Regions from separate parts of the Pseudomonas sp. GL_091 genome, predicted to be linked through region 4. Evidence: predicted binding sites of a transcription regulator. Region 4 holds the regulator's gene; each other region holds the start of a gene.
What was found. The regulator sigma-54, encoded in region 4, starts transcription at its own class of promoters, with help from an activator protein. The targets are predictions, from matches to a motif close to ANTGGCATNNANNTTGCTNT.
Positions count from the first base shown of each region.

Region 1 (7,952 bases), 3.2 Mb from region 4:
ATCATCATCATGTCGGCGAATTCGTCGACCACTACCACGATGGTCGGCAGCTTTTGCAGCAGCGGCGCTTCGTCGTGGATGCTTTCACGCTTGTACAGAGGATCGCTCAACGGCTCGCCGGCGTCCTGGGCTTCCTTGACCTTGGCGTTGAAGCCCGACAGGTTTCGCACCCCCATCTTGGCCATCAGCTTGTAGCGTCGCTCCATCTCGGCAACGCTCCAGCGCAAGGCATTGGCGGCGTCCTTCATGTCGGTGACCACCGGGCACAGCAGGTGCGGAATGCCCTCGTAGATCGACAGTTCCAACATTTTCGGGTCGATCATGATCAGTTTGGCGTCTTCCGGGCCGGACTTGAACAGGATCGACAGGATCATCGCGTTCACACCCACCGACTTACCGGAACCGGTGGTACCAGCCACCAGCAAGTGCGGCATTTTCGCAAGGTCAGTGATGACCGGCTTGCCGCCGATGTCGTGGCCCAGGGCCAGGGTGACCGGGGATTTGAAGTTGTCGTACTCGGGGGTCGACAACACCTCGGAGAAACGCACGATCTGCCGGTCTTCGTTGGGAATCTCGATACCGACCGTGGTCTTGCCCGGAATCACTTCCACCACGCGCACGCTGGTCACGGCGAGGGAACGCGCGAGGTCTTTGGCCAGGTTGGAAATACGGCTGACCTTGACCCCGGCCGCCGGCTGGATCTCGTAACGGGTGATCACAGGGCCCGGGTGAATCGAATCCACCGTGACTTCAACGCCGAATTCCTTGAGCTTGATTTCCAGCAAGTGGCCAACCGCAGCCAGGGATTCAGGCGAGTAATTGAGCTGCTTCTTTTCCGCCGGGTCGAGAATCGAGATCGGTGGCAAGGTGCCTTCCACGGCGCTGTCGACGAACAGCGGCGCCTGTTTCTCTTTCTCGACGCGCTTGCTCGGTGCGACGGGCTTTGGCGGCGCGGGTGCAATCACCGGCGGCACCTGCTTCTCACGCTCGGACATGTGCTTGCTCAGGGCTTGCTCACGTTCGATCAGACGTTCCTTGACCTTGGCCTGTTCGCGCTTGTCGGTAACGCTCGGCGCGACCACTTCATCCATACGGTCATCGACTTCACGCAACTGGGCAACCAGCTGTTTGCGCTCGGTACGGGCCGCCCACCAGCGATTGGCGGCGCCCTGGAACAGTTCGAACAGGTCGAGGGTGATCTTGCCGGTGATGTCCATCACCTTGAACCACGACAGGTCGGTAAACACGGTCAGGCCGAACAGGAACAACGCAATGAACAACAGCGTACTGCCCTGGATATTCAGGGCGTTCCTGGCCAGGTCGCCGAGGCTTTCGCCCAGCGCACCGCCCGCACCGGCCGGCAGACCGGTCGCGGCATGGAAATGGATATGGGCCAGGGCGGCGCCCGACAGTACCAGGAACACCAGGCCGATCAGGCGCCAGGAGAACAGCCAGCCGCTCCACTGCCACGGCTCGTGACGCTGGCGGAAGATCTGGTACGCCTTGATGGCCAGCAGCAACGGAAAGATGTAGGCGAAGTAACCCAGCACCATGAACAGGATATCGGCGCTGTAGGAGCCCGCTGGCCCGCCGAAGTTCTGCACGTCGTCGATCTTGCTGTTATGACTCCAGCCCGGATCATCCTTGCCATAGGTCAACAAGGCCATCATCAGGAACAGGCACAAGGCACCGATGGCGATCAGCGCACCTTCCTTGAGTCGGTAGTGCAAGTGCTGGCGCCAGAGCGGTACGACGGCTGGTTTAGGTGCTGCGGTGGATTTCTTCAAAACGCTTCTTTTCCTGCGCCAATGGCGCGTCCATCTGATGAATGTCTATAAAAACTGCGAAAAAACTGCCCAATCCAGGCAGGTAAAAAAGTTAACACGCGTTACCGGGACTACTTTTAACACTGCGCCCCGGTTTTTATAAACATGGCGCGCACTGAATATATGTAACACGCAGGGCATTGTACGGGTTTGTACGCACGACGCCATGCTTGAGACCCTTGGGTGTAGCATAGTCAAAAGCATATGACATGCTGTTCAATTTGAGCATGCATTCTCTTTTGTGACAAAGGCTTATGAGGTGTTTTTATGAGCGAAGCGAAGCATTCACGCCTGATTATCCTGGGCTCCGGCCCTGCCGGTTACAGCGCAGCCGTTTATGCCGCCCGCGCCAACCTCAATCCCGTTGTCATTACCGGCATACAGGCAGGTGGCCAGCTCACCACTACCGTCGAGGTGGATAACTGGCCAGGCGACGTCGAGGGCCTGACCGGGCCAGTCCTGATGGACCGCATGCAAAAACACGCCGAGCGCTTTGCCACCGAGATCGTTTACGACCACATTCATACCGCCAAGTTGCAACAACGGCCGTTCGAGCTGATTGGCGATGGCGGAACCTACACCTGCGACGCCTTGATCATTGCCACCGGTGCTTCCGCGCAATATTTGGGCCTGCCGTCGGAAGAAGCGTTTGCCGGCAAAGGGGTGTCGGCGTGCGCGACCTGTGATGGATTTTTCTATCGTAACCAAGTGGTTGCGGTGGTGGGCGGCGGCAATACGGCGGTCGAGGAAGCCTTGTACCTGTCGAACATCGCCAAGGAAGTGCACCTGGTGCATCGGCGCGACAAGCTGCGCTCGGAGAAGATCCTCCAGGACAAACTCTTCGAAAAAGCCGCCAATGGCAATATCCGCCTGCACTGGAACCAGAACCTGGACGAAGTGCTCGGCGATGCTAGCGGTGTGACCGGCGCCCGCCTGCGGGACAGCCAAACGGGTGAAACCAGGGAACTGCCGCTGGCCGGGGTGTTTATCGCTATCGGCCATAAACCCAACACTGACCTGTTCACAGGCCAACTGGAAATGCGCGACGGGTATCTGCTGGTCAAGGGTGGCAGCGAAGGCGATGCCACCGCCACGGCAATTGCAGGGGTGTTTGCCGCCGGCGACGTGGCCGACCACGTTTATCGCCAGGCCGTTACGTCTGCCGGGGCCGGTTGCATGGCGGCGCTGGACGCTGAAAAATACCTCGACGACATTCCTGCCGTTTAAAGGCAAACTTTATGGCGGGCCAACACCCGCCACTGCCCTCCCCTTCTGTAAGCCCGGATGCCATGCTGACTTGGTTACAACGCAATTCCTTGCATTTCCCACCGTTGGAAAAGGCCATGCGCGACCCCAACGGGCTTCTGGCTGCCGGCGGTGACCTGTCCGCCGATCGGCTGATCTCGGCTTATCGCCACGGCTGCTTCCCATGGTTTTCCGAAGGCCAGCCGATCCTTTGGTGGTCACCGGACCCGCGCACGGTTCTGTTTCCCGACGAATTGCACGTCTCGCGCAGCCTGAACAAATTGCTGCGCCAGCAACGCTATCAAGTGACCTTTGACCAGGACTTTGCCGCCGTCATCCGCGCCTGTGCGGCCCCTCGGGATTACGCCGACGGTACCTGGATCACCGAGGCCATGCAGGACGCTTATATCGAGTTGCACAGGCGCGGACACGCGCACTCGGTGGAAGTGTGGGACGGAGATGAACTCGTGGGCGGCCTCTACGGCCTGGCGATGGGCCGGCTGTTTTTCGGCGAGTCCATGTTCAGCCTCGCTGACAACGCCTCGAAATTCGGTTTTGCCACACTGGTGCGGCATCTGAAAGACTCGGGTTTTGTACTGATCGATTGCCAGATGCCGACCGATCACCTGCACAGCCTGGGAGCGCGGGCCATTCCTCGCCGCGACTTTGCCAATTACCTTGCGCAGTATCTGGACCAGCCCAGCAGCGCCAATTGGGTTTGCTGAGCGACATTTGCGCGCGTGGCTTACACTTATTCAAAAGCATTATCCCGAGGGTTGATCATGACCGAGTTGGCGCGTTTGAAGTTCTATGCCACTCAGCCGCACTCTTGCAGTTATCTGCCCGATGAGCAGGCCACAACCCTGTTCCTCGACCCTAGCCAGCCCATGGATGTGCATGTCTATGCAGACCTGTCGGAGATGGGGTTTCGTCGCAGTGGCGATCATCTCTACCGGCCGCATTGCCAGAATTGCAATGCGTGCGTTCCGGCACGCATTCCCGTGGGGCAGTTCACGCCCAACCGGCAACAGAAACGCATCTTCAAGCGCAACGTGGATTTGCAGGTGCGTCCGGCCAAGCCCGGCTTCAACGAAGAGTACTTCGACCTTTACCAGCGCTATATCGAACAGCGTCACGCCGACGGCGATATGTACCCGCCGAGTCGCGACCAGTTTTCGACATTCCTGGTTCGGGACCTGCCGTTTTCCCGATTTTACGAGTTCCGCCTGAACGGCCAGCTGCTGGCCGTCGCCGTCACCGATTTACTGCCGAACGGTCTTTCGGCGGTCTACACCTTCTACGAACCGGCCGAAGAGCGCCGCAGCCTTGGGCGCTATGCGATCCTCTGGCAAATCGCCGAGGCCAGGCGGTTGGGGCTGGATGCGGTCTACCTCGGCTACTGGATCAAAAACTGCAAAAAGATGAACTACAAGACTCAATATCGCCCCATTGAGTTGCTGATTAATCAGCGCTGGGTGGTTCTAAACTAGAGCTGGCCCTAAACCCCTTGGCTTAAACCCCACTTTTCGGGCACAATGCACGCCGCTTTTGCCTGGCGCAGTTGCACCGGGCCATTCATTGGACACCGAGGGCTTTACTGCATGTCGAAAGAAGACAGCTTCGAAATGGAAGGCACTGTCGTCGACACCCTGCCCAACACCATGTTTCGTGTGGAGTTGGAAAATGGGCACGTCGTAACCGCGCACATCTCCGGCAAGATGCGCAAGAACTACATCCGTATTCTTACCGGCGACAAAGTGCGCGTAGAGCTGACTCCCTATGACTTGAGCAAAGGGCGCATCACTTACCGCGCTCGTTAAGGTAGGAGCGAGCTTGCTCGCGAAAAACCTGAGGGCGCCGCGTCAAGTCAGACTCCCCGCATCATCGTTGACGAACATCGCGAGCAAGCTCGCTCCTACAGGCGTAGGGCCAGCTCGCTAATCAAGTCAACACAAAACGCCCGGCATTGCCGGGCGTTTTTGTTTGTCTGCGATTTGCCTGCCGCACTCCCACACTGGATTTGTGTATGACCTGCAGACAACAAAAAGGCGCCTCTCGGCGCCTTTTTGTTTTGCTTCTGAACGTCAGGCCATCTCGGCCGTGGTCTCGAACTCGAAGGTCAGCTCGCCGTCCTTGATGTCGATGTGTACCACACCGCCATGCTCGGCCAGTTCGCCAAAGAGAATCTCCTCCGCCAGCGGACGCTTGATCTTGTCCTGGATCAGGCGAGCCATTGGGCGCGCACCCATCGCCGCGTCGTAGCCACCTTCGGCCAGCCAGTTGCGGGCTGCATCGGTGACTTCCAGCAACACACGCTTGTCTTCCAGCTGCGCCTGAAGCTCGGTAAGGAACTTGTCCACCACGCTCTTGATCACCTCATGGCTGAGGCGACCAAACTGGATGATGGTGTCCAGACGGTTGCGGAATTCCGGCGTGAAGCTCTTCTTGATCACTTCCATCGCATCGGACGAGTGATCCTGATAGGTGAAACCGATCGAAGCGCGGGCCGCGGTCTCGGCACCGGCGTTGGTCGTCATGATGACGATCACGTTACGGAAATCCGCCTTGCGCCCGTTGTTATCGGTCAACGTACCGTGGTCCATCACCTGCAGCAGCAGGTTGAAGACTTCCGGATGCGCCTTTTCGATCTCATCGAGCAACAGCACGCAGTGTGGCTGCTTGGTGATGGCTTCGGTGAGCAAACCGCCCTGATCGAATCCGACATAACCCGGAGGCGCACCGATCAGACGCGATACGGTGTGGCGCTCCATGTACTCGGACATGTCGAAACGAATCAGCTCGACACCCAAGGCCTTGGCCAACTGACGCGCCGCTTCGGTTTTACCGACACCGGTAGGCCCTGCGAACAGGAACGAACCGACAGGCTTGTCAGGGGACTTGAGGCCGGCACGGGACAGCTTGATCGCGGTTGCCAGCGAGTCGATCGCGGCATCCTGACCGAACACGGTCAACTTCAGATCACGCTCGAGGTTACGCAGCAGCTCTTTGTCGGAACTGGTGACGTGTTTTGGCGGAATCCGCGCGATTTTCGCGACGATGTCCTCGACTTGCGGCACTTCGATGCGCTTCACACGCTTCTCGACCGGTTGCAGGCGCTGGTAGGCACCCGCTTCGTCGATGACGTCGATGGCCTTGTCCGGCATATGACGGTCATTGATGTAACGCGAGGCCAGTTCGGCAGCCGCGCGCAGGGCTTCATCACTGTATTCGATATTGTGATGGCTTTCGAAACGCCCCTTCAGGCCGCGCAGAATGCCAATGGTGTCTTCCACCGAAGGCTCCGACACATCGACCTTCTGGAAGCGCCGGGCCAAAGCACGGTCCTTCTCGAAGATGCCGCGGAATTCCTGGAAGGTGGTCGAACCGATGCAGCGGATATCACCGGACGACAGCAGTGGCTTGAGCAGGTTCGAGGCGTCCATGACGCCACCGGACGCGGCACCCGCACCAATGATGGTGTGGATCTCGTCGATGAACAGGATCGCCTGCGGACGTTTTTTCAGCTCATTGAGCAACGCCTTGAAGCGCTTCTCGAAATCGCCACGATACTTGGTACCGGCCAGCAAGGCCCCCAGATCGAGGGAGTAAACCACGCTGTTGGCCAGCAGGTCCGGCACCTGGTTGTCGACAATGCGCTTGGCCAGGCCTTCGGCAATCGCGGTTTTACCCACGCCCGCCTCGCCCACCAGCAGCGGATTGTTTTTGCGACGACGCGCCAGGATCTGCGCGACGCGCTCGACTTCCAGCTCACGACCTACCAACGGATCGATACGACCCTGGCGCGCCAGCTCGTTGAGGTTGCTGGCATAAGCATCCAGGGGATTGCCAGAGGAAGAAGACTCACCGCCCTCGTCGTCCTGCATATCTTGCTCACCTTCAGAGTGATCGCCATGCCCCGGCACCTTGGAAATGCCATGGGCGATGTAGTTGACGACATCTATGCGGGCAACGCTCTGCTGTTTCAGCAGGAACACCGCCTGACTCTCTTGCTCACTGAAGATCGCGACCAGCACGTTGGCACCAGTCACTTCGCGTTTGCCCGAGCTCTGTACGTGAAACACAGCACGTTGCAGTACACGCTGGAAGCCCAGGGTTGGCTGGGTTTCGCGATCCTCGTCATGCACGGGGATCAATGGCGTGGTGGAGTCGATGAACTCCTGCAGGTCATGCTTGAGTTTGTCGAGGTTTGCGCCGCACGCACGCAAAACGGTGGCGGCAGCCTCATTGTCCAATAGGGCCAGCAAGAGGTGTTCGACGGTCATGAACTCATGACGCTTCGAACGGGCCTCCTTGAAGGCAAGATTGAGGGTGACTTCGAGCTCGCGGTTTAACATAGCTTCACCTCATACCCAAGTGGTCGGCGATTAACCGTCCTTCTCGATTTCACAGAGTAGCGGATGCTGGCTTTCCCTGGCGTACTGGTTGACCTGCATGGCCTTGGTCTCGGCGATGTCACGGGTAAACACTCCACATACTGCCCGCCCTTCTGTGTGGACGGCCAGCATGACCTTGGTCGCCAGCTCGCGATTCAGGTTAAAAAACACCTCGAGCACTTCGACGACGAAATCCATCGGTGTGTAGTCATCGTTGAACAAAACCACCTTGTACATCGGCGGCGCCTGTAGTGCAGGCTTTGCCTCCTGAACAGCAATGCCTGCGGAATCGTCGTCGTGTAAATCAGGGCGATCCTGATTGAATGTTAGTCGAATCTGGCTGATTGCATGCATGGAAAGAAAGGTTCGTCAGTTGTTCAAATACAGTGGTGGGGGCGGCTATCAGCGATTTCAACTCCGACTGCCGGGTCAGCTTGACTATCGGCAAAACGGTGTTACAACCAATAGAGCCCACAGTGGGTAAAAA
Region 1 is NZ_CM174451.1:4,875,684-4,883,635, forward strand. Features, by position in the region: gene AC3ITY_RS22200 (DNA translocase FtsK) at 1-1,787, opposite strand, end outside; gene trxB (thioredoxin-disulfide reductase) at 2,094-3,053, shown strand; gene aat (leucyl/phenylalanyl-tRNA--protein transferase) at 3,116-3,796, shown strand; gene AC3ITY_RS22215 (arginyltransferase) at 3,854-4,561, shown strand; gene infA (translation initiation factor IF-1) at 4,673-4,891, shown strand; gene clpA (ATP-dependent Clp protease ATP-binding subunit ClpA) at 5,156-7,426, opposite strand; gene clpS (ATP-dependent Clp protease adapter ClpS) at 7,457-7,819, opposite strand.
Region 1: AC3ITY_RS22200 (DNA translocase FtsK) is a predicted target of sigma-54. The motif match lies at 2,024-2,043, and genes of this name have one in related genera.

Region 2 (7,952 bases), 1.8 Mb from region 4:
AGCTATCAGCGCCTGGAACAGCGCCAGTACGATCTGGTGCTGCTGGATCCTCCGGCCTGGGCCAAGAGCGCATTCGGCACCGTCGACCTGCTGCGCGACTACCAGAGCCTGCTCAAACCGGCCCTGCTGACCACCGCCGACAACGGCGTGCTGATCTGCTGCAACAACCTGGCGAAAGTCAGCATGGACGAATGGCGCGAGCAGGTTTTGCGTTGTGCAGAGAAGGCCGGGAGGCCGGTGCGTGAGTGGAGCGTGATGAAACCGGGCGCCGACTTCCCGTCGATGGATCAGCAACCACCGCTGAAAACCCTGATTCTGCAGCTCTGACCATTGTCGGAGAAATCTGAAACTTCCTGATCAGGCCAATCACTTGGGAACCGGAAACGCGTGCCATACTCCAAGGCACTCCGATCCAGACAGATGAAGCCGCACATGTACAAAGGATTGATTCGCGCCATCGGCGCCTTGTTGACTGCTCTGGCCCTCTACAGCTTGCTGGGTTTTCTGATTTTACCAGGTGTCGCATTACGCGTTGCCAACCAGCAACTGGCCAACTACGCCACCACACCGGCCACGATCCAGCGGATCGAATTCAATCCGTTCAGCCTTGAACTGACCCTTTGGGGCTTGAACATCGGCGAGCCCGGCAAGGAGCAGGTCGGTTTCGAACGTCTGTACGCCAATCTGCAACTCGACAGCCTGTGGACCAAGGCGGTGCACCTGTCCGATGTCGAACTGGACAAGCCCAAGACCGAAATCCTGTTCAGCAAGGATGGCAAACTCAATCTGCTGGGGCTGTTCAAACTGCCAGCGAGCGAACCCACACCCGCCGACCCGGATGCCAAGCCGTTTCCGCTGCGCATCGAGCGGATCAAACTGGCCGGCGGCGCCGTACACTTTGAAGATGCCCGGCCCAGCGAGCCCATCGAGTTTCTCTACGACACACTCGATTTCGAGCTGAAAAACCTCAGCACCTTGCCCGATGACAGCGCCGACATGACCTTGGTGGCCGTCGGCCCCAATGGCGGACAGATCGACTGGACCGGCAACTTCAGCCTGATCCCGATCGCCTCCGAAGGTAAGCTGAAAATCACTGATGGCAAGATGAAAGCCTTTTGGCCCTATGTGCGCGACGCTGTGCCACTGGACCTCGAAAACGGCGTCATGAGCATCAGTACCGACTATAAATTCAGCCTGGCCAAGGAAACCGAGCTGCTGCTGAGCAATGTAGCGGTCAACATTGCACCCTTCGCGATCAAGGCCCCGGATGGCCGGCCGCTGGTGAAGCTCGAGCGCCTGGACGTCAGCGAAACCACCGTGGACCTGGCCAAACAGCAAGTGGTGGTCGGCAAGATCCGCAGCCACAAACTGGAAACCTGGGCCGCGCTGGAATCAGACGGCCAACTCGACTGGCAGAAACTGTTCGCCAGCCAACCGTCAAAACCCACTGCCAAAGCCAAGGCGGATGCCGAACCGGCCAGCACTCCGGCGGCGGCAGACTCACCGAAACCTGAACCAGCCGCGCCAGGCAAACCCTGGCAGGTGCTGCTCAAGGACGTACAGTTGCGCGATTACCAGGTGCATCTGGCTGACCGAAAGGCACAGCCTCCCGTCGCCCTGGATCTGGCTCCGCTGAACCTCGACCTGCAAAACTTCGACAGCCTCAACGGTTCACCCTTTACCCTCAAGCTCGATACCGGCGTGGGCAAGCAAGGCAAGATCATGGCCGACGGCGAGGTTAACCTGGCCCCGGTCAGCGCCAGGCTGAAGGTACAGACCAAGGACATCGACCTGCGGGTGGCCCAGTCCTACATCACGCCGTTCATTCGCCTGGAATTGCGCAGCGGCATGCTCGGCAGCGATCTGGCGGTCGATCTGAAAAGCACCGAGCCCCTGGCGTTCAACGTCACAGGCCGCGCCCAGGTCGATCAGTTGCATACCCTGGACACCCTGAAAACCCGCGACTTCCTCAAGTGGCAACAGGTCGTGGTCGAAGGCCTGAACTATCAGCATGGGGACAGCCTGTCGATCGACAAGATCAACCTGTTCCAGCCCTATGCGCGCTTCATGATCAACGATGATCGCACCACCAACATCGATGACCTGCTGATTCCCCAACCGGCGGACTCCGGGGCAAAACCGGCAGCGAGCAAACCGGCCAGCAACGAAAAACCGCTGGGCATCCACATCGGTGGCATTTTCATCAATGACGGTTCGGCCAACTTCGCCGACTTCAGCCTGACCCCGAACTTCGCCACCGCCATCCAGCAACTCAACGGGCAGATCGGCACCATCGACAGCCGCCAGCCGAAACCGGCCAGTGTCGACGTCAAGGGCAAGGTCGATCGCTACGCGCCGGTGACCATCAAGGGCTCGGTCAATCCGTTCGACCCGATGGCCAGCCTCGACATCGCCACCAGCTTCAAACGCGTGGAGCTGACCACGCTGACGCCCTACTCCGGCAAGTTCGCCGGCTACCGTATCCGCAAGGGCCGGCTCAATCTCGACCTGCATTACCAGATCACCAAGGGTCAGCTCAAAGCTGAAAACAAAGTGGTGGTCGAACAACTGCAACTGGGTGAAAAAGTCGACAGCCCGGATGCCGTGAGCCTGCCGCTGAAACTGGCCATTGCCTTGCTCAAGGATGTCGACGGCAAGATCTCCATCGAACTGCCGGTCACCGGCGACCTTAACAACCCTCAGTTCAGCGTCATGCCGATTATCTGGCAGACCCTGCGCAACCTGATCGTCAAAGCCGCGGCGGCGCCGTTCAAGCTCATTGGCGGGCTGGTCAACGGTGGCGGCTCGGAAGACCTGGGCAGCGTTTCATTCGCAGCCGGTTCCAGTGAATTGGGCAAGGATGCCGAAGGCGCCCTGGACAAACTGTCCAAGGCGCTCAAGGAACGCCCGGCCCTGCGCCTGGAAATCGAAGGCACCGCCGCCCAGAGCAGCGATGGCCCGCTGATCGCCGAACAACGCCTGGAGCGTGAGTACCAGTACAACTATTACAAAATGCTCCAGCGCCGCGGTGACAAGGTCCCGGCCCAGGCTTCGTTGCTGGAAGTGCCGGATGGGGAAAAAGGCCCGCTGCTCGAAGGTATCTACCGCACCCGCCTGAAAACCCAGCCCCCTGCCGAATGGAAGGACTTGGGCAAGGAAGAGCGCACTGCGAAAATGCGTGCCGAGGTAATCAAGTTCTGGAGCTCCAGCGACGTGCTGTTGCGTCAACTGGGCCAGGAACGCGCCAGCAGCATCAAGGATTACCTGGTCGACAAGGCCCAGCTGGAAGATGACCGGGTGTACTTCATCGACGCCAATCTGGGTGAGGCGCAAAGTGACGGCCGCGTGGTGACCCCGATGCATCTGGATGCCGAGTGATGATGCGGCGGCAGCTGGCAGGCCTGATCCTGGCGCTCTCCGCCAGTCAGGCCTGGGGGGCCGATACCCTGCGCTGTGGCAGCCAATTGATCAGCGTCGGCGATCGCTCGAGTGAGGTCCTGCAGAAATGCGGTGAACCGGTCAGTCGCGACTTGCTGGGGTACAAACGCAGTGCAGATCGGCGTGAGGAATTTCAGGTCGAGGAATGGACCTACGGACCGAATGGCGGGATGTATCAATACTTGCGGTTCGAAGGTAATCGGCTGAAACAGATCACCAGTAAACGCGGCAATTAATTAGCACTATCCAATGTGGGAGCAAGCCCGCATATTGGGTTTTCAGCGCTACACATAGAACAGGCCCCGGCAAAAGTGCGCGGGGCCTGTAGTGGCCAACATCCTTTGGCCGTTCGCATGAACACTCAGGTTGCAACAGACGCATGACTCTGCCCGTCTGTCGCACCCTCTCCCGGTCCAGGCGAGAAACCTTGCCTTACTCGGCTTTCAGGCCGTCAGCGGAGACCGCCTTGACGCCTTTGATTTTCTTGGTGATGGCTACAGCCATTTCTTTTTGCGAATCGGTCACGGCGGTGGTCGACGACAGCGATACCACGCCTTTGTTGGTTTCAACCTTGATGTCGGTACCTGGAATGCCTTTTTCGGTCATCAGGTCGGCTTTGACTTTAGTGGTGATCCAGGTATCGGAAGTAGCTTCTGTAGCCTTGGTCATTTCACCCGCCGCCAGGGTCATCGGAGCCTGGGTGGCTTGAGTGGTCTGGGCGAATGCCGCGTTTGCCATGGTCAGGGTCAGCGCAGTGGCAGTAGCGGCAGCGATAGCGAACTTCTTCATACGAGTAACTCCTGTTTTTCTGAAAAGTCTGCCGGGTGTCTTTTCGGCAGGGTTACCAGGGATATTGCGAACGCTGTGCCAACTTTTAAAAAGAGTTAAAAATCTTATTAATCAATGAGTTACAAAATCAGCCAACTTTCGGAATCATGCAAAATGCACGATAAGCACAAACACTGCATGCAAGTTGCGGTTTTATGGAAAGTTCCTAAGATGCTGAATTTCTGAGCTTTATCTGCAGCATTTGACGACGGGTCGACAAACAGGAAAATCCCCGCAAAAGCGGGGACTTGATTCAGCACTTCATGCCGCAGAACCGGAACACCCTTTAGGCAAGTAGTCCTGGGATACGCTGCTTTTACATGACCAGCCTTTGGTTTCGTCCCGTGTCAGGGTGACGGTTTTACCTTGGACCACCCCCGGGGCATTCTGCAACGTACAAACGATTGATCCCGCTCCCGCCTGCGTTGTAGCCGTCACAGACAGGGCGCAGTGGTTGGTCGATGTCGCGCCGGCGGGCGCCACGTTGGCAATTGTCGGGGTTTCCCCCTGGTTGATCACATCCTCGAACGGCACTTTCATTGCAGTCAGTTCGGCCAGCGCCGCCGTGACCTTGGCCCGAGCCTGGTACTTGGAATACATCGGCAGGCCCAGTGTTGCCAGGATCCCGATGATCGCCACCACGACGAGCAACTCGATCAGGGTAAAACCTTTTTGATTGTTCATGTACAAGCTCCATGCATGAGTCGAAGGCTCATGACCTGCCCCATGGCAGCACAGCCTGTGCCAATGCCAGAAGCCCCTGTTGGCAGGGGGCGTGGTGGCCGAAAAGCGCTTACCTACTACCAGGATCAGCACTATCTGACGTTTTTTGTCACCTCACCCTTGCGGGTTTGGCCTCGTCCTTTGACTAGGCTATAAGAGCAATTCAATCGGAATACCCAGGACTGAACATGGCGGTCAAGGCAGCGAAAATCAGCGTGTATGCATGGGAAGGCATCGACCGCAAAGGCACAAAAGTGACCGGCGAACTCAGCGCTCAAAACCCGGCGCTGATCAAGGCGAAACTGCGCAAGCAAGGCATCAGTCCCGGCAAGGTTCGCAAAAAAAACCATTCGGTTTTCAGCATGGGCAAGCGCATCAAGGCCCAGGACATTGCCCTGTTCACCCGGCAAATGGCGACGATGATGAAGGCCGGCGTGCCGTTGTTGCAGTCCTTCGAGATCATCGGCGAGGGCTTCGACAATCCGGCCATGCGCAAGCTGGTGGACGAACTGAAACAGGAAGTTGCGGCAGGCAGCAGCTTCGCCGCCGCCCTGCGCAAGAAGCCCCGGTATTTCGATGAGCTGTATTGCAACCTGGTGGATGCTGGCGAGCAGGCCGGTGCCCTCGACACCCTTTTGGAGCGGGTCGCTACCTACAAGGAAAAAAGCGAAAGCCTCAAGGCCAGGATCAGGAAAGCCATGACCTACCCGCTGGTGGTGGTGTTCGTCGCGGCGATAGTCACCGGGATTCTGCTGGTCAATGTCGTGCCGCAGTTCGAGTCGGTGTTCAAAGGCTTTGGCGCCGAACTGCCGGCCTTCACCGTGATGGTCATTGGCCTGTCGCAATTCATGCAGGCCTGGTGGTGGGTGGTCCTTGGCGCACTGATCACCATGGCCTTCGGCGTGCGCCACGCCCTCAGGACATCCCCGACCTTTCGCGACCGGATGGACACCTGGCTGCTGAAACTGCCGCTGGTGGGCACCCTGATGCACAAGTCCGCCGTGGCCCGGTTCGCCCGTACACTGTCGACCACTTTCGCAGCCGGCGTGCCGCTGGTCGAGGCCCTGGAATCAGTGGCCGGTGCGACCGGCAATGTCGTGTTCAAGCGCGCGGTATTGCGCATTCGGCAGGACATCTCGACCGGCATGCAATTGAATTTCGCCATGCGCACCTGCGGCGTCTTTCCGAACATGGCGATACAAATGACTGCCATCGGCGAAGAGTCTGGCACCCTGGACGCTATGCTCGACAAAGTCGCGGGGTTCTACGAAGACAACGTCGATAACATGGTCGATAACCTCACCAGCCTGATGGAGCCGTTCATCATGGTGGTGCTGGGTGTTATCGTCGGTGGATTGGTAGTTGCCATGTACCTGCCCATCTTCCAACTTGGCTCAGCGATCTGACATGCCCTTGAATGAAATCCTGATTCACTCTGCGCTGGCCTTTGTCCTTCTCGCAGGCATCACCGGCCTGCTGGTCGGCAGTTTCCTCAATGTCGTGATCTGGCGCCTGCCGAAAATGCTCGAGCGCGACTGGCGTGAGCAGGCCCATGACATTCTCGGGCTGCCAGGCGAAACGCCGCTGCCGACCTACAACCTGTTGCTGCCCCACTCCCAGTGCCCGCACTGCGGTCACCGAATCCGCGCCTGGGAAAACATCCCGCTGCTCAGTTATGTGTTTTTGCGCGGCCGCTGTTCAGCCTGTGCGGCAGCGATCAGCCCGCGCTATCCGTTGACCGAACTGGCCTGCGGGCTGTTGTCGGCGTTTGTTGCCTGGCACTTCGGCTTCGGTTGGCCGGCCGCCCTGATGCTGGTCCTGAGCTGGGGTTTGCTGGCGATGAGCCTGATCGACGCCGAACATCAGATATTGCCGGACGTACTGGTGCTGCCGTTGATTTGGCTGGGGTTGATCGTCAACAGTTTCGGCCTGTTCGTGTCGTTGCACGAGGCGCTTTGGGGGGCGATCGCCGGTTACAGCCTGCTGTGGTCGGTGTTCTGGCTGTTCAAGCTGATCACGGGCAAGGACGGCATGGGCTACGGTGATTTCAAGCTGCTGGCGATGCTGGGCGCCTGGGGTGGCTGGCAGATTTTGCCGTTGACCATCCTGCTGTCCTCGCTGGTGGGTGCCATTATCGGGCTGATGCTGCTGCGCTGGCGCAATGCAAAAACCTCGACGCCAATCCCTTTCGGTCCCTATCTGGCCATTGCCGGCTGGATTGCGTTGCTCTGGGGTGGTCAAATAACCGACCTCTATTGGCAGTTTGTCGGTTTGAAATGAATAGCCCTGTGGAAAAACCCTGGATTCTCGGCCTGACCGGCGGCATCGGCAGCGGCAAAAGTGCGGCCGCCCAACACTTCATCGATCTGGGCGTGCATGTGGTCGACGCCGATCATGCCGCTCGCTGGGTAGTTGAACCCGGCCGCCCGGCACTGGCGCAAATCGCCGGGCACTTCGGCCCCGGCGTGTTGCAGACCGACGGGCAACTGGACCGCGCCGCGCTTCGCAAATTAATCTTCGAGGTGCCTGAAGAACGCCTTTGGCTGGAAGCCCTCCTGCATCCGCTGATCGGCGAGGAGATCGCTCACCACCTGGCGCTGGCAAAATCGCCTTATGCGATTCTGGTTTCGCCGCTGCTGATCGAGTCCGGGCAATACGCCATCACCCAACGGGTGCTGGTGATCGATGCCCCCGAACAATTGCAGATCGAACGCACCCTGCAACGTGACCAGACCAGCGAACAGCAAGTCCAGGCGATCCTCAAGGCCCAGTCCAGCCGCCAGGATCGCGTGAGCCATGCCGACGACGTCGTGGTCAATGACCGCGACCTTGCCTGGCTGCACAGCGAGGTCGAACGCCTGCATCACTTTTATCTTTCTTTGCGTGGAGGCCAGTCATGAGCCAACCAACAACCGTCGAATGCCCAACCTGTGGCGCCCCCGTGGAATGGACCGCCGAAAGCA
Region 2 is NZ_CM174451.1:6,216,454-6,224,405, forward strand. Features, by position in the region: gene AC3ITY_RS28275 (class I SAM-dependent rRNA methyltransferase) at 1-327, shown strand, start outside; gene AC3ITY_RS28280 (DUF748 domain-containing protein) at 421-3,378, shown strand; gene AC3ITY_RS28285 (DUF2845 domain-containing protein) at 3,378-3,674, shown strand; gene AC3ITY_RS28290 (BON domain-containing protein) at 3,871-4,227, opposite strand; gene AC3ITY_RS28295 (pilin) at 4,528-4,950, opposite strand; gene AC3ITY_RS28300 (type II secretion system F family protein) at 5,178-6,395, shown strand; gene AC3ITY_RS28305 (prepilin peptidase) at 6,397-7,269, shown strand; gene coaE (dephospho-CoA kinase) at 7,266-7,889, shown strand; gene yacG (DNA gyrase inhibitor YacG) at 7,886-7,952, shown strand, end outside.
Region 2: AC3ITY_RS28295 (pilin) is a predicted target of sigma-54. The motif match lies at 4,996-5,015, and genes of this name have one in related genera.

Region 3 (7,952 bases), 780 kb from region 4:
CAGGCTTCCTTCAAGTCGACAAAGGCCTGCTCCAGCACCATGCGCACCACACGCAGTTCGGTCGGGGTGAATTCACGCCCCTCGATCTTGGCGTGCCGGCCGTCGCCGCCGAAGAAGTTGTCCACCAGCTTGAACACCAGTTTGGCGTCGAGGATGAACAGCGCGGTGCCGCGCAGAGGTTTGATCTTGACCAGGTTGAGACTGGTCGGCACGTACAGCGAATGCACGTATTCGCCGAACTTCATCACCTGCACGCCGCCGACCGCCACGTCCGCCGAGCGACGCAGCATGTTGAACATGCTGATGCGGGTATAGCGGGCAAAACGCTCGTTGATCATTTCCAGGGTCGGCATGCGTCCACGGACGATGCGATCCTGGCTGGTCAGGTCATAGCTTTTGACGGTGCCGGGTTCGGCAGCGTTTTCGGTCTGTACCAGACCATCGTCGACGCCATGCAACAGCGCATCGATCTCATCCTGGGACAGCAGGTCCTGCACGGCCATGTCGTGTTCCTACTGCAGTACGAAATTAGTGAAAAGCAACTGTTCGATCACCACTTTGCCGAGCTCTTTCTGCGCCACTTCCTGGACACTGGCGGTGGCTTTCTGCCGCAGCATTTCCTGACCGACGGGCGAGGCGAGGGTCGCGAAGTCCTGCCCGGAGAACAGCATGACCAGGTTATTGCGGATCACCGGCATGTGGACCTTGAGGGCATCCAGATCCACCTGGTTGCGCGCGAGCATGGTGATGCTCACTTGCATGTAGCGCTGGCGACCGTTCTGGAGGAAGTTGGCCACGAAGGCCGGCGCCATCGACTCGAAAATCGCTGGCTGTTTGCCGACGGGAGCGTTTTCTGCCACGGCGGCAGCAGGCTTGCTCTGAGCGCTGTGCATGAAGTACCAGGTCGCCCCCACGGACACACCGATCGCCAGCAGCAGGGCCACCACGATCACGATAATCAGCTTGAGTTTGCCTTTGGTTGCGGGGTCTTTTACTACTGCTGCGTCGCTCTTCGCCATGCCAATAATCCGTCACTATTCGGGTTTTCACAGTCGCACGGCAAGGCAAGAGCAAGTGTTATGCCATGTAGGAGCAGCCGGTCGACGCTCGATTGTTCGCGAAGAATTCAAGAGCGCCGCGTTTAGCCAGTAAGCACGCGTTATCGTTAACGATCATCGCGAGCAAGCTCGCTCCTACAGGGGGGGGGCGTTTGGTCAGGCGTAGTAATCGACCGCGCTGGAGCCGATCACGCGGGTGGTATTGGCAGCCACTTCAGCGACGCTCGGGGTAATGTCGTCGTCCATTGAATCGAGGCGACCGCCGCTGGCATTGGTCCGCCCGCTCTGGTTTTGCCGGGCTTGTTCCTGCCCTTGCTGCGAACCACGGGACTGGTCCGAAACGTTGACATCGACCTGCCCCATGCCCTGTTGCGCGAACATGTCGCGCAAGCGATGGACCTGGCCATCCAGCGCCTCACGGACACCCGGATGCGCACTCATGAACGTGACCTGGGTCTGTTGATCGGGAACCATGCTCACCCGAATGTCCAGGCGCCCGAGTTCAGCGGGCTGCAATTGGATGTCCGCCGCCTTGAGATTGGCGCTGGACAGGTACATGACCCGGTTCACCACCTCTTCGGTCCAGCCGCTCTGGTGCATGGCAATCGGCTGGTTCACCGGCAAGGCATTGGCTGTCTTCGGTGTGGCCGCCTGGGTCAGCGCTGCCAGACGGTTGGCGAAATCATCGACACGGGTGTCGCTGCTGGCGGACTTGAGATCCTTCAGGCCGTCATCGATCAAACCGCTGAAAGCCTTGTCGTCGCCCTGACCGGTGCTGCTCTTGTCGCCCTGAACATCCAGCAGGGTCGCCATGCCGGCGGCAAAGTTTTGCGCCGGTGTCAGCTCACCGTCGGCCTGGGCTTGCGCCTGTGTCGGAGCAGCCTTGGGCTGTGTCTGGCTGGAAGCCGATACGTGACCGCTCTGCTCCATCGCCAGGCGCACCGCCGGCAAGGCGTCGAGCGGATCGGTCGAGGGGTCGAAATCGCCGTCGGTAGTGGCCAGCGCTGGAGCGATTGCAGCCGTCGCCGCGGCGGCAACTGGCGCTTCAACGGCAGGTTGCACGGTGTCGGCCACGGCGGGTGCTACCGGTGCCGGCACGACTGGCGGAAGGACCGGCTGCAATGAAGGATCAAGCGCCGGATCGAGCGGTGCGGCATCGACGACTGGAGCCGGGTCGGCAACTGACGCCTCATCGCCGACAGTCTTGTCGTCAGCCTGCACCGACGTGTCGGCAGGCAAGGATTTGCCGCCATCGGCAACCACCGGTTCCTCGGCGGCAGGTTTGTCGTCGCCGGCGTCTTTTTTTCCGGCGACATCGCAGTTTTTTTCGTGACTCGGCTTGACCGAGGCATCCGCCAACGCATCGGGCTTGCTCTGGGCCTGGCTGGCGTAGACATGAGCGAAGCTTGCGGCCTTGTCCCCGGGCTCAGCAGTCAGCGCCGGAGGATTGGCGCAGGCCGCTTGAATCTTGGCCTGCCTGGAGGCCTGAAGCAGAATATTGGGGGTAACGGGCATGAAACAGTCTCCGCTGCACGGGGCTCGTAAGTACAGTTGGATGAGTTAAATGCAAAGGTCGAGCCAGTTTCACTCGAAGGAGACCAAATGAAGCATATGCTCAGATTTTCGCCGTGCAACGCTGTCGTTCAGCTTCGTACAGAGGCCGGATATCGGCGAACTCGCGGTCGATTTCGCCGACCAGTTCCTGAACGCCGGCCCATGGCAAACTTCTGGCCTGCTGCTCAAGTTGATGGCAAAGCTCGGTCAGCCTGACTGCGCCCATATTGCTGCAGCTGCCTTTGAAGCTATGGGCGGTTTCAACGAGCAGTGCGGCACTGTCAGCCGTTCTCAGGACGCTCAGGCGCTCTTCGGAATCCGCAAGAAAGATATCCAGCAGATCCGGATAACCCTCTTCCATCACTTCCTGCAACGCACTCAGCACGCCGCGATCCACATGTTTGTCGTCCACTTGCTCACTCCTTGATCAAGAATGCGCGGATTATGCCGCAGCCTTCCAGATAAACTCCACGCGTGCACTTCGACCATCGTCGGTCCAGCGGGCATTACGCCCCAACTGGCGGATCAGACTGACCCCACGTCCCGACAGGCGGATGTCATCCACGGGTCTTGCCATCATCCGCTCGACATCGAAACCCTTGCCGCTGTCTTCGATGTGAATCGTCAGGCAACCGCCGTCGTCTGTTGGCGCCACCTGCAAATGCAGCCGTACATAGCCGTCCTGCAGCTCGTCCAGCCGAGTATTGCGCTCTTGATAATACCGCGCAAACCCCGATGCATCGCGCTTGAGGCTCGAATCCAGCCCCAGCACGCCATGCTCCAGCGCATTGGAATAGAGCTCCGCCAGCACACTGTAGAGCGCACCGCTCTGAGCCCGAAGGCCATGCACCTCAAGCAGCAACTGCAATAGATAGGGTAAGGGATTGAAACGCTTGAGCGTGGCGGCGCGAAACTCGAAACTCACCGACCAGTCCAGCGGACAGGACTGGCCGCTGTCGGAGTAGACCAACGCCGGCGGCGTGATCTGCGCCGGCTCCAGCAGGCTGATTTCGACCATGCTGACATCGTCGCGCGCTTCTCCGCCAAACTGTCGCAGCGCCTGCTCGATCTCTTCGAACAGCGCATCCGGCTGCCGATTGGCGGCAAACACCTGCTGCAATCGCTGCACGCCAAACAACTGATCGTTGGCATCGCAAGTGTCGATCACCCCATCGGACAGGAGAAACACCCGATCCCCGAGCGCCATGGGAAACACCTCGGTACGCTCATCGAAGGATTCCGGGCTCAGCACCCCCAACGGCAGGTGCCGCGCCGGCAGAGGCGTTCGCTCGCCACTGGCAACGCGATGCAGGTAACCGTCCGGCATGCCGCCGTTCCAGACTTCCACCGAACGACGCTGAAAACTCAGGCACAGCAACGTGGCACAGCAGAACATGTCCACCGGCAGGATGCGCTTGAGCTTGGCATTCATCTCGCGCAGGGTTTCCGCCAGGCCGTAGCCTTTGGCGGTCATCCCGTAGAAGACTTCGGCCAGGGGCATGGCACCCACTGCCGCCGGCAAACCGTGGCCGGTGAAGTCGCCCAGCAGCACGTGCATGTCTCCGGCCGGGGTGAACGCGGCCAGCAACAGGTCGCCATTGAACAGCGCATAGGGCGATTGCAGATAACGGATGTTCGGTGCGGCATTCAGGCAGCCGGAGTGCGCCACCTTGTCGAAAACGGCCTTGGCCACGCGCTGCTCGTTGAGCAGATAGTCGTGGTGCCGGGCGATCTGGTCACGCTGTTGCAGCACGGTGTCCTGCAAGCGCCGCAAGCGATCCATCGCCTTGATCTTGGCAGCGAGAATCACCTGGTTGTAGGGCTTTGCCAGAAAGTCGTCACCGCCGACCTCCAGGCAGCGGGCCAGGGCTTCGCTTTCGGACAACGACGTAAGGAAGATGATCGGCACCAGGGTTTCCCCGGCCAGGGCCTTGATCTGCCGGGCCGCCTCGAAGCCGTCCATGACCGGCATCATTGCATCCATCAACACCAGGTGCGGTTGTTGCTGGCCAAACACGTCGACCGCTTCGGCGCCGTTGGCCGCCGTCAGCACTTCGTGCCCCAGGCGGCGCAGGATGCTCGACAGCAGCAGGCGATCGGCGGCGCTGTCCTCGGCAATCAGGATCGTCAGCGGCTCCAATGGCTGCATGGCAATCAACTGATGTCGAACAATTTGTCGAAGTTGGAGATGGCGAAGATTTTGCGCACGTCGGTACTGCTGTTGACGACGCGCACATCGGAGTCGTCGCCACCGGCGTGATCGCGCAGCAAAAGCAGCATGCCCAAGGCCGAGCTGTCGAGATAAGTGGCCTCTTTCAGGTCGACCACAACCGCCGATAGCTGTTTATCTTCGTAGGACTGACGAAATTCCTGATGCTTGGCAAAATCGAATCGTCCTTTGACCGATATCGTCAATTTTTGCCCATCAGGGGATACTTCGGTAACGACTGACATTCAATGGCTTCCTTGTCTTTGGAGAACGTTTAGAAGGTTTAGCACCTGCTGTGGATGGGGGCAAGCCAGCCTGTTTTTCGAAAGCGCGCTCAATACGGGTTCTCGCGCGGCAAGCGCTGGGACAATTCATCCAGCAGTTTCTGTTCGCGCCGGTCTTCAAGCGCCCGCGCCTCATCGGCATAGCGCTGAACCAGCTTGCGCAAACCTTCGACCCGGGCAAACGCCTGCTGCCAGGTGTCCCGGGCCTTGTTCAGGTTGTTTTGATGCCAGGCCAGGCTTTGCCGCTGCTGGTCGATGGCCGTGCCCAGCTGCGCGAGAAAGCCCTGATAACCCAGCAACCATTGGCCCGAGACGCCGCCGCTGCCGCGTACGATCCATTGTTCCTGGTAGTCGAGACGAAAGGCTTCGAGGTCGGCAAGTTTGCTTTGTGCCAGGCGAACCTGCCCTTGAAAGTGCCCCAGACGCTGGACCGCGGTTTTCTCGGCCTTTTCAGCCATTTCCACCACTGGCGCCAGCCTTCCTGCCCGACTCAGGGCCATGACCGCTTAACCGCCTGCCGCGGGCGCGAAGATCGAGGCGAGATACGCCTCGCTTTCGCCCAGGCTGATGCTGTCGTTGAGGCCCTGACGCAGGTATTTGACCAATTGCGGCTGCAGGGAAATCGCCAGATCGGTCTCCCGGTCACCGCCGGCGACATAGGCACCGACGCTGATCAGGTCGCGGCTCTGCTGATAGCGCGACCACAATTGCTTGAAATATTGCGCACGGGCCATGTGTTCCGGCGACACCACCGCCGGCATCACCCGGCTGATGGATGCCTCGATATCGATGGCCGGGTAATGCCCTTCCTCGGCCAGGCGCCGGGACAGCACGATGTGCCCGTCGAGCACGCCCCGCGCCGAGTCGGCAATCGGGTCTTGCTGGTCATCGCCTTCGGACAGCACGGTGTAGAACGCGGTGATCGAACCACCGCCCTTCTCCGCGTTGCCGGCGCGCTCCACCAGTTTCGGCAATTTGGCGAATACCGACGGCGGATAGCCCTTGGTCGCCGGCGGCTCGCCGATGGCCAGGGCGATTTCCCGCTGGGCCTGGGCGAAACGGGTCAGCGAATCCATGAGCAACAGGACGTTCTTGCCCTTGTCGCGGAAATACTCGGCGATGCGCGTGCAATACATCGCAGCGCGCAGGCGCATCAGCGGCGCATCGTCCGCCGGGGACGCCACCACCACTGAACGCTTGAGCCCTTCTTCACCGAGGATGTGCTCGATGAACTCTTTAACTTCACGACCCCGTTCACCGATCAGCCCGACGACGATGATGTCGGCCTCGGTGAAGCGCGTCATCATGCCCAACAGCACGGACTTACCGACGCCGGTACCGGCGAACAGCCCGAGGCGCTGGCCGCGACCGACCGTCAGCATGCCGTTGATGCAACGGATGCCCACGTCCAGCGGCTCGCTGATCGGTTCGCGCTTGAGCGGGTTGATGGTCGGACCATCCATTGGCACCCAGTCTTCGGCCTTCATCCCGCCCTTGCCGTCCAGCGCACGGCCGGCGCCATCCAGCACCCGCCCGAGCATGCTCATGCCCATCGGCAAACGCCCGGTATCGGACAAGGGAACAACGCGGGCGCCAGGCGCAATACCGGCGACGCTGCCGACCGGCATCAGAAAGACTTTGCCGCCGGAGAAGCCCATCACTTCGGCTTCGACCTGCACCGGGTGATAGCTGTCGTCGTTGATCACCATGCAGCGACTGCCCATGGCTGCGCGCAGACCTTCGGCTTCGAGGGTCAGGCCGACCATGCGCAGCAAGCGACCCTCAAGGATCGGCGCGCCAGCCAATTCAGTCGCCTCGGCATAACTGCCCAGGCGCTTGGCGAAGCTGGTGCGTTCAAGGCGCATCAGGTGCATCCGCTTCTGGCGCGGTCGCAGGTTTGCTGTCGATCGGCAGTTCCAGGCTCAAGTCCGGCGCAGCCGGGTGCAAGGTTTGCTCGTGCAACTGATCGAACAGCTTGTCCATCACCTGCGCGATGCGGGTTTCCACCGTGGCGTCGATGCGGCTGTGTTCTGTCTCGACCCGGCAACCGCCAGGCAATAACGATTCGTCCTCGACGATGCGCCAGGTTTCTTCATGGCGTTCGCGCAGGGCTTTGACCTGTGCGAAATCCTGCGGATTGATGTACAGCCGCACATTGCCCACGCCCAACGGCAAGAGTTTGAGGGCTTCGCGCATGACGTGTTCGATCTGCGTCGAGTCGATGGCCAGTTCGCGCTGGATCACCTGTCTGGTGATGTGCTGCACCAGGTCGACCAGGGACTTTTCGATCTGGGTGTCCTGCTCGGCGATGGGCTCGAACAGATGGGTCATCAGTTGCTCCAGGCCGGCAAGCTTCGGCGCCAATGCCTGTTCGGCTTCCTGGCGGACCTTAAGCGTGGTGCTGTGGAAACCCTCTTTCTCACCCACCGCGAAACCTTCGTTGTAGGCTTCCTGGCGAATGCTTTCGAGCTCTTCGAGGGTCAGTGGCTGGACTTCCTCCAGCGGCACTTCCTCCATTTCCGGTGGCTCGGGTTCAGGCTCAGGTTCCGGCTCGGGTTCCGGCGGGTCGAAACTGGGCAGCGCCCAGGTATCGAAGCCACTGACATCCCTGGCCCGGATCAGGTCAGTAGGCGCTTCATCATGCTTGGCCATGGTGTTAGATCATTTCCTCGCCGCCCTTGCCGCCGAGCACGATTTCTCCGGCTTCGGCCATACGACGGGCGATGGTGAGGATTTCCTTCTGCGCGGTTTCCACGTCGCTGACGCGCACCGGGCCCTTGGCTTCCAGGTCGTCGCGCAACAGTTCGGCCGCACGCTTGGACATGTTCTTGAAGATCTTCTCCTTAA
Region 3 is NZ_CM174451.1:1,694,018-1,701,969, reverse strand. Features, by position in the region: gene fliM (flagellar motor switch protein FliM) at 1-503, opposite strand, end outside; gene fliL (flagellar basal body-associated protein FliL) at 513-1,019, opposite strand; gene AC3ITY_RS07750 (flagellar hook-length control protein FliK) at 1,215-2,573, opposite strand; gene AC3ITY_RS07745 (Hpt domain-containing protein) at 2,674-3,024, opposite strand; gene AC3ITY_RS07740 (SpoIIE family protein phosphatase) at 3,055-4,761, opposite strand; gene AC3ITY_RS07735 (STAS domain-containing protein) at 4,767-5,066, opposite strand; gene fliJ (flagellar export protein FliJ) at 5,156-5,605, opposite strand; gene fliI (flagellar protein export ATPase FliI) at 5,612-6,970, opposite strand; gene fliH (flagellar assembly protein FliH) at 6,960-7,757, opposite strand; gene fliG (flagellar motor switch protein FliG) at 7,762-7,952, opposite strand, start outside.
Region 3: AC3ITY_RS07750 (flagellar hook-length control protein FliK) is a predicted target of sigma-54. The motif match lies at 2,622-2,641, and genes of this name have one in related genera.

Region 4 (7,952 bases):
GGTCGTCGCGAATCCTACGCGCACCTGCCGATGCCGCGCATGACCAACACCTACATGCTCGCCGGCGAAAGCGACCCGGCGGAAATCATCGCTTCGGTGAAACGCGGCATCTACTGCGCCAACCTGGGTGGCGGTCAGGTGGACATCACCAGCGGCAAGTTCGTGTTCTCCACCAGCGAGGCGTACCTGATCGAGGACGGCAAGATCACCGCTCCGGTCAAAGGCGCGACCTTGATCGGCAACGGGCCTGAAGCCATGAGCAAAGTGTCGATGGTCGGTAATGATCTGGCGCTGGACAGCGGTGTGGGCACGTGCGGCAAGGATGGGCAGTCGGTGCCGGTGGGTGTCGGCCAGCCAACGCTGAAGATTGATGCGATCACCGTGGGTGGCACGGGGTCGTAAGAAGTGAGGCTGCGGGTGAGCTGCGAGGCAGCTCACCCGATTCGAGAATTAACGCAGACCGCGTTGAGTCTCGTCCAGCTCACGGATGTACTTGAAGATTTTACGGCTGGAAGCAGGAGGCTTGTTTTGCGCAACCTCATGCTGGGCCTGACGGATCAGGGAACGCAATTGCTGGCGGTCCGCGTCCGGGTAGTCGACGACGAATTTTTCCAGAACGGCATCGTCGCCGGCAATCAGACGATCGCGCCAGCGCTCCAGGTTATGGAAGCGTTCGTTGTATTGGCGAGTGGAGGCATCGAGTTGATCGAGCAAAACCAGAATCGCGGCAGTGTCCTGATCGCGCATCAGCTTGCCGATGAACTGAAGGTGCCGTTTACGCGCGATGTTCGCGGTGTGCTTGGGCGCATCGGCCAGAGCCCGACGCATTCCGTCGGTCAAGGGCAGTTTTGCCAGCAAGTCAGGCTTGAGTGTTGTAAGGCGCTCGCCAAGGTCAACCAGAGCATGCAGCTCGCGTTTAACCTGGGATTTGCTTTTTTCTCCCGTATCGAGGGAGTCGTCGTAAGAATCAACCATGGTGGCCGTCCGCAAAGAAACGCCGCCATGATAACCAGTCGGGGGCCGCTTGTCCGGCCCGGTCGCTCGATGACCGTTACCGAAAGCAGAATTTGAGTGGAGAACAGCATGAGTGCAGTTGAAAGCGTCGGCCCACAAGCGTTGCCGGCACTGCAGGAACAAGTCGAGCAGATCATCGCTGAAGCCAAACGCCAGGGCGCCAGTGCCTGTGAAGTGGCAGTGTCCCTGGAGCAGGGCTTGTCGACCACGGTGCGCCAGCGTGAAGTCGAAACCGTTGAATTCAACCGCGATCAGGGTTTCGGCATCACCTTGTACGTTGGCCAGCGCAAAGGCTCCGCCAGCACCTCGGCCAGTGGACCGGAGGCGATTCGCGAAACAGTCGCCGCTGCACTGGCCATCGCCAAGCACACCTCGGAAGACGGAGCCTCGGGCCTTGCGGATGCCGCGCTGATGGCGCGGGATATTCAGGATTTCGACCTGTTCCACCAATGGGACATCACTCCGGAACAAGCCATCGAACAGGCCCTGGCCTGCGAAGCCGCGGCGTTTGCCGCCGACAGCCGGATCAAGAACGCCGACGGCACCACCCTCAGTACCCATCAAGGTTGCCGCGTTTATGGCAATAGCCATGGGTTTATCGGCGGTTACGCGTCGACTCGTCACAGCTTGAGCTGCGTGATGATCGCCGAGGCCGATGGCCAGATGCAGCGCGATTACTGGTACGACGTGAACCGCCAGGGCAATCTGCTGGCCGACCCGGTCAGCATCGGCCAGCGCGCTGCGCAACGGGCGGCAAGCCGTCTGGGCGCGCGTCCGGTGCCGACTTGCGAGGTGCCGGTGCTGTTTTCCGCCGAGTTGGCTGGGGGGCTGTTCGGCAGTTTCCTGTCGGCGATTTCCGGTGGCAGCCTGTATCGCAAGTCGTCGTTCCTTGAGGGCACTCTCGGTCAGAAGCTGTTTCCGGAGTGGCTGACCATCGACGAGCGCCCGCATCTGATGCGGGCGTTGGGCAGTGCGGCGTTCGATGGCGATGGCCTGGCAACCTATGCCAAACCGTTCGTCGAAAAAGGCGAGTTGGTGTCGTACATCCTCGGCACCTACTCCGGTCGCAAGCTCGGCATGCCGAGCACCGCCAATGCCGGGGGCGTGCACAACCTGTTCGTCACCCATGGCGATGAAGACCAGGCCGCCTTGCTGCGCCGCATGGGCCGCGGTTTGCTGGTGACAGAGTTGATGGGCCAAGGCCTGAACATGGTGACCGGTGATTACTCCCGCGGTGCAGCGGGTTACTGGGTCGAGAACGGCGAAATCCAGTTCGCGGTCCAGGAAGTGACCATTGCCGGCAACATGCGCGACATGTTCAAGCAGATCGTTGCCGTGGGTAACGATCTTGAGTTGCGCAGCAACATTCGCACCGGTTCGGTGCTGATCGAACGGATGACGGTGGCGGGCAGCTAAGCCAGGGCCGCTGTACAAAAAGGCGCGCTACTCAATGGGGGCGCGCCTTTTTTATTGACCTTGTCCCGAATCGCGCGGCAATGGTCATGACCAGCTTGCCAGCCTTGGGCTGCTGATGGGGTTCTGTTTGATGATGGTGATGGATACGGCGCTGGCTTGATTTGTGGCAAAGAGCCTTTGTGGCGAGGGAGCTTGCCCCCGCTGGGTGGCGAAGCCGCCCCAAAAACTGCAATCGAGATTCAACGTGGATGCTGTGTTCGTCGGATTTACGACTGCTACGCAGCCGAACAGGGCGATGCGGCGTTCCGACAAGCCCCCTCGCCACAAAGCCGTGACTGTTACTCGCCTTCGTCGAAGAAGTTGTTGATCAACGCCACCAGCGCATTCAGCGCTTCCTGTTCCTGCTCGCCTTCTGTGCTCAAGTGGATCGTGGTGCCTTTGCCGGCGGCCAGCATCATCATCGCCATGATGCTTTTGCCATCGACCATGGACTCTGGTGTACGACCGGCCCGGATCTGGCACGGGAACTGACCCGCCACCCCAACGAATTTTGCAGAAGCGCGAGCATGCAGGCCCAGTTTGTTGATGATTTCGATTTCCAGAGCAGGCATCGCGGTGTGAATCCTTTAGCTGAGGTCGCGGTGGCGAACCTGGACGTTCTTCAGGGTTTTTTGCAGCGCCTGCCCCAGACGCTCGGTCAGGTAGACGGAACGGTGATGTCCGCCAGTGCAGCCAATGGCAATGGTGACGTAGGCGCGGTTGCTGGCGGCAAAACGAGGCAGCCACTTTAGCAGGTATGTGGAAATGTCCTGGAACATCTCTTCGACATCCGGCTGGGCCGCCAGATATTCGGCAACCGGTTGATCGAGCCCGGATTGCTCGCGCAATTCCGGTTTCCAGTAAGGGTTGGGCAGGCAGCGCACATCGAACACCAGGTCGGCGTCCACCGGCATGCCACGCTTGAACCCGAAGGATTCCACCAGGAACGCAGTGCCCGGCTCGGGCTGATTCAACAGACGCAGCTTGATGGCGTCGCGCAGTTGGTACAGGTTCAGGCTGGTGGTGTTGATCTTGAGATCGGCGAGGTCGGCAATCGGCCCGAGCAGGTCGCTCTCGACGCTGATGGCTTCGGCCAGCGAGCGGTTGGCGTTGGTCAGGGGGTGACGTCGGCGGGTTTCCGAGAAGCGCTTGAGCAGGGTTTCTTCGTCGGCGTCCAGGTACAGGACATCGCACTGGATGTGGCGGTTGCGGACCTCTTCGAGCAGGTCGGGGAAGCGTGACAGGTGGCTGGGCAGGTTGCGCGCGTCAATGGAAACGGCGACCAGCGGCTGTAACAGCTCGGTATGAATCAAGGCACGTTCGGCCAGCTCCGGCAGCAGGCCGGCAGGCAGGTTGTCGATGCAGTAGTAGCCGTTGTCCTCAAGAACGTTGAGGGCGGTACTTTTACCTGAGCCGGAACGGCCACTGACGATGATCAAGCGCATGATTACTGACCGTTTTGCTCGTTCAGGACAACCTGATACAGGGCTTCGTTGCTTGCAGCATTACGCAGTTTTTCACGTACTTCCTTGCGGTCGAGCATGCTGGCGATCTGTCGCAGCAGCTCAAGGTGCGCATCGGTGGCGGCTTCCGGGACCAGCAGTACGAACAGCAGGTCAACCGGCGCGCCGTCGATGGCGTCGAAATCGATAGGGGCGTCCAGGTGCATCAATGCACTGATGGGCGAAACACAGCCTTTGAGACGGCAATGTGGAATAGCGATGCCATTGCCAAAACCGGTGGAGCCGAGTTTTTCACGGGCAATCAGTGCCTCGAAGACATCTTGCATCTCCAGGGCCGGCACTTCGCGGGCGATCAGATTGGCAATTTGTTCGAGGGCTTTCTTTTTACTGCCTCCCGGCACGTTCACCAGGGAACGGCCGGGGGTCAGGATACTTTCAAGTCGGATCATGGGTTGGGAGTGTTAACGACCGGTTGCGCCCTGGAGGAGGCTCTGGGTCTTTTCCTTATGCTTTTTGAGTTGTTTATCCAGCTTGTCGGTGAGTGCGTCGATCGCGGCGTACATATCAGTATGTTCCGCGTTTGCGACCACTTCATTCCCGGGAATATGCAGCGTGGCTTCGATTTTCTGCTTCAGCTTTTCGACGGTCATCGTGACCTGCACATTAGTGATCTTGTCGAAATGTCGCTCCAATCGTTCGAGTTTTTCGCCGATGTAGGTGCGAAGAGGTTCGGTCACTTCCAGTTGGTGTCCACTGATGTTGACTTGCATACAGCTTCTCCTTCGTTGCCAGTGCATAAAGCGGTAGATCAGATGATCTACCACTGGAACGCTGTGGCGTGGCTCTACATCAACCGCTTGCGTTCGCTCGAAGGCGCGATCCCGAGGGATTCGCGGTACTTGGCGACGGTGCGGCGAGCCACCTGAATGCCTTGTGCCTCCAGTAAACCAGCGATCTTGCTGTCACTCAACGGCTTTTTCTGATTTTCCGCGGCAACCAGTTTTTTGATGATCGCCCGGATCGCCGTGGACGAGCATTCGCCGCCTTCGGAGGTGCTTACGTGACTGGAGAAAAAGTACTTCAGTTCGTAAATGCCCCGGGGGGTGTGCATGAACTTCTGGGTGGTCACCCGTGAAATCGTCGACTCATGCATGCCGACCGCCTCGGCGATGTCATGCAGGACCAGCGGCTTCATGGCTTCGTCGCCGTACTCCAGAAAGCCGCGTTGATGCTCGACGATCTGGGTGGCAACCTTCATCAGGGTTTCATTGCGGCTTTGCAGGCTCTTGATGAACCAGCGGGCCTCCTGCAACTGATTGCGCATGAAGGTGTTGTCGGCGCTGGTGTCGGCGCGGCGCACGAAACCGGCGTACTGGGCGTTGACCCGCAGCCGTGGCACCGACTCCTGATTCAGCTCCACCAGCCAGCGCTCGTTGTCCTTGCGCACGATGACGTCAGGAACGACGTACTCGGCTTCGGTGGACTCGATCTGCGAGCCCGGGCGCGGGTTGAGGCTCTGGACCAGCTCGATGACCTGGCGCAGTTCATCTTCCTTGAGCTTCATGCGGCGCATCAACTGGCTGTAGTCGCGGCTGCCAAGCAGGTCGATATAATCGGTGACCAGGCGCTTGGCCTCGGCCAGCCAAGGGGTCTTGGCAGGCAACTGGCGCAATTGCAGCAGCAGGCATTCGCCCAGGTTGCGGGCGCCGATGCCGGCGGGCTCGAACTGCTGGATGCGGTGCAGGACGGCCTCGATTTCGTCCAGTTCGATGTCCAGCTCCGGGTCGAAGGCTTCGAGGATTTCCTCGAGGGTTTCGTCCAGGTAGCCCTGATTGTTGATGCAGTCGATCAGGGTCACGGCGATCAGGCGATCGGTGTCGGACATCGGGGCCAGGTTCAGTTGCCACAGCAAGTGGCTCTGCAGGCTTTCGCCGGCCGAGGTGCGGGTGGTGAAGTCCCACTCGTCATCATCATTGCTGGGCAGGCTGCTGGCGCTGGTCTGGTAAACGTCCTCCCACGCGGTGTCGACGGGAAGTTCGTTGGGGATGCGCTCGTTCCAGTCACCTTCATCGAGGTTATCAACCGTCGGGGCGCTTTCCTGGTAGGAGGGCTCCTGGATTTCAGTGTTGGGCTTTTGTTCGGCGTTGTCGGCCAAGGGGTCGGAATTGTCGAAGTCGTCGCCTTCTTCCTGGCGTTCGAGCATCGGATTGGACTCCAGGGCCTCCTGGATTTCCTGTTGCAGGTCCAGGGTCGACAATTGGAGCAGGCGGATGGCCTGTTGCAGCTGCGGTGTCATCGTCAGCTGCTGGCCCATTCTCAAGACTAGCGATGGTTTCATGGCAGGGGCTTAACACCTTATTCGCCGGCGCACATGCGCCATCCACTACAGGGCGCCGGGGCGCCAATCATAAGCAAATTATATGCCTGAAACTGAAGTGTTTGCCTAGAGCGCTGTAACAATAAAAACCTGCAAAGTTTTGTTGACAGGTTACTCCGGCTGGCCTCCCGAACATCTTTGAAGCGTCGTGTTTGCCTAGAGCGCTGTAACAATAAAAATCTGCAAAGTTTTGTTGACAGGATGCTCCAGCTGGCTCCCGAACATCTTTGAAGTGTCGTGTTTGCCTAGAGCGCTTTAACAATAAAAAAGAGTTGATTTTTTATCGAGACAAGCGCTCGTCGACTGCTCTGGCACCTCGGTGTCTTACAAGCGGAATTCGTGGCCCAGGTACACTTCCTTCACCAGGTCGTTGGCCAGGATGGTTTCAGCGTCGCCTTCGGCGATCAGTTGACCGTCGTTGACGATATAGGCGGTTTCACAGATATCCAGGGTTTCACGGACGTTGTGGTCGGTGATCAGCACGCCAATGCCTTTGGCCTTGAGGTGGTGAATGATCTGCTTGATGTCGCCGACCGAAATTGGGTCCACGCCGGCGAAGGGTTCGTCGAGGAGGATGAATTTCGGGTTGGTGGCCAGGGCGCGGGCGATTTCCACGCGACGGCGCTCGCCACCGGACAGGCTCATGCCGAGGTTGTCGCGGATGTGGCTGATGTGGAATTCCTGCAGCAGGCTTTCCAGCTCCTTGCGACGACCGGCCTTGTCGAGTTCCTTGCGGGTCTCGAGGATGGCCATGATGTTGTCGGCCACCGACAGTTTGCGGAAGATCGATGCTTCTTGCGGCAGGTAGCCGATACCGGCCTTTGCGCGACCGTGCATTGGCTGGTGGCTGACGTCCAGGTCATCGATCAGGACGCGGCCCTGGTCGGCTTGCACCAGGCCGACGATCATGTAGAAGCAGGTGGTCTTGCCGGCGCCGTTTGGGCCAAGCAGGCCGACGATCTGGCCGCTGTCGATGGACAGGCTGACGTCGCGCACGACCTGGCGGCTCTTGTAGCTCTTGGCCAGATGCTGAGCTTTCAGAGTTGCCATTACTGGGCCTTTTGCTCGTCGGTTTTCTTTTTCGGCTGGATCACCATGTCGATGCGCGGACGCGCCTCGGTGACCTTGCTGCCCGTGGCGCGACCGGCGCTGGCGAGCTTCTTGACCGTGTCGTAGACGATTTTTTCGCCTTGGGTGACGTTGTTGTCCTTGTCGACAACTTTGGCCTTGTCGATCAGTACGACGCGATTTTGCGCGGCGTGATACTGGATCGTCACGCCCCAGCCCTGAACAGGCTTGGTATCGCCAGCCGTTTGCAATTGCTCGAAGTACGCCAGGTTGCCCACCGAGGTCACTACGTCGATGTCGCCAGTCGGGGTGCGGGTGATGGTAACGGTGTTGCCTGTCACCTTCATCGAGCCTTGGGTGATGATCACGTCACCCTTATAGGTAGCAATACCTTGCTTGTCGTCCAGTTGGGCATCGTCGGCCTGAATGCGGATAGGCTGCTGTTGATCTTCCGGCAGAGCCCAGGCGCTCACGCTTCCCAGTGCTGCGCCCAGACTGAGCAAAATCGGGAGGGTTTTAACGAGCCTCATACTGTCCTCTTACGTTCGATAGCAGGTGTATCCTGCTTTCTTTCA
Region 4 is NZ_CM174451.1:918,196-926,147, forward strand. Features, by position in the region: gene tldD (metalloprotease TldD) at 1-402, shown strand, start outside; gene yjgA (ribosome biogenesis factor YjgA) at 451-975, opposite strand; gene pmbA (metalloprotease PmbA) at 1,084-2,430, shown strand; partial or broken gene AC3ITY_RS04100 (ZIP family metal transporter) at 2,495-2,590, shown strand; gene AC3ITY_RS04105 (HPr family phosphocarrier protein) at 2,769-3,041, opposite strand; gene rapZ (RNase adapter RapZ) at 3,057-3,914, opposite strand; gene ptsN (PTS IIA-like nitrogen regulatory protein PtsN) at 3,917-4,381, opposite strand; gene hpf (ribosome hibernation-promoting factor, HPF/YfiA family) at 4,394-4,702, opposite strand; gene AC3ITY_RS04125 (RNA polymerase factor sigma-54) at 4,777-6,270, opposite strand; gene lptB (LPS export ABC transporter ATP-binding protein) at 6,634-7,359, opposite strand; gene lptA (lipopolysaccharide transport periplasmic protein LptA) at 7,359-7,907, opposite strand; gene lptC (LPS export ABC transporter periplasmic protein LptC) at 7,894-7,952, opposite strand, start outside.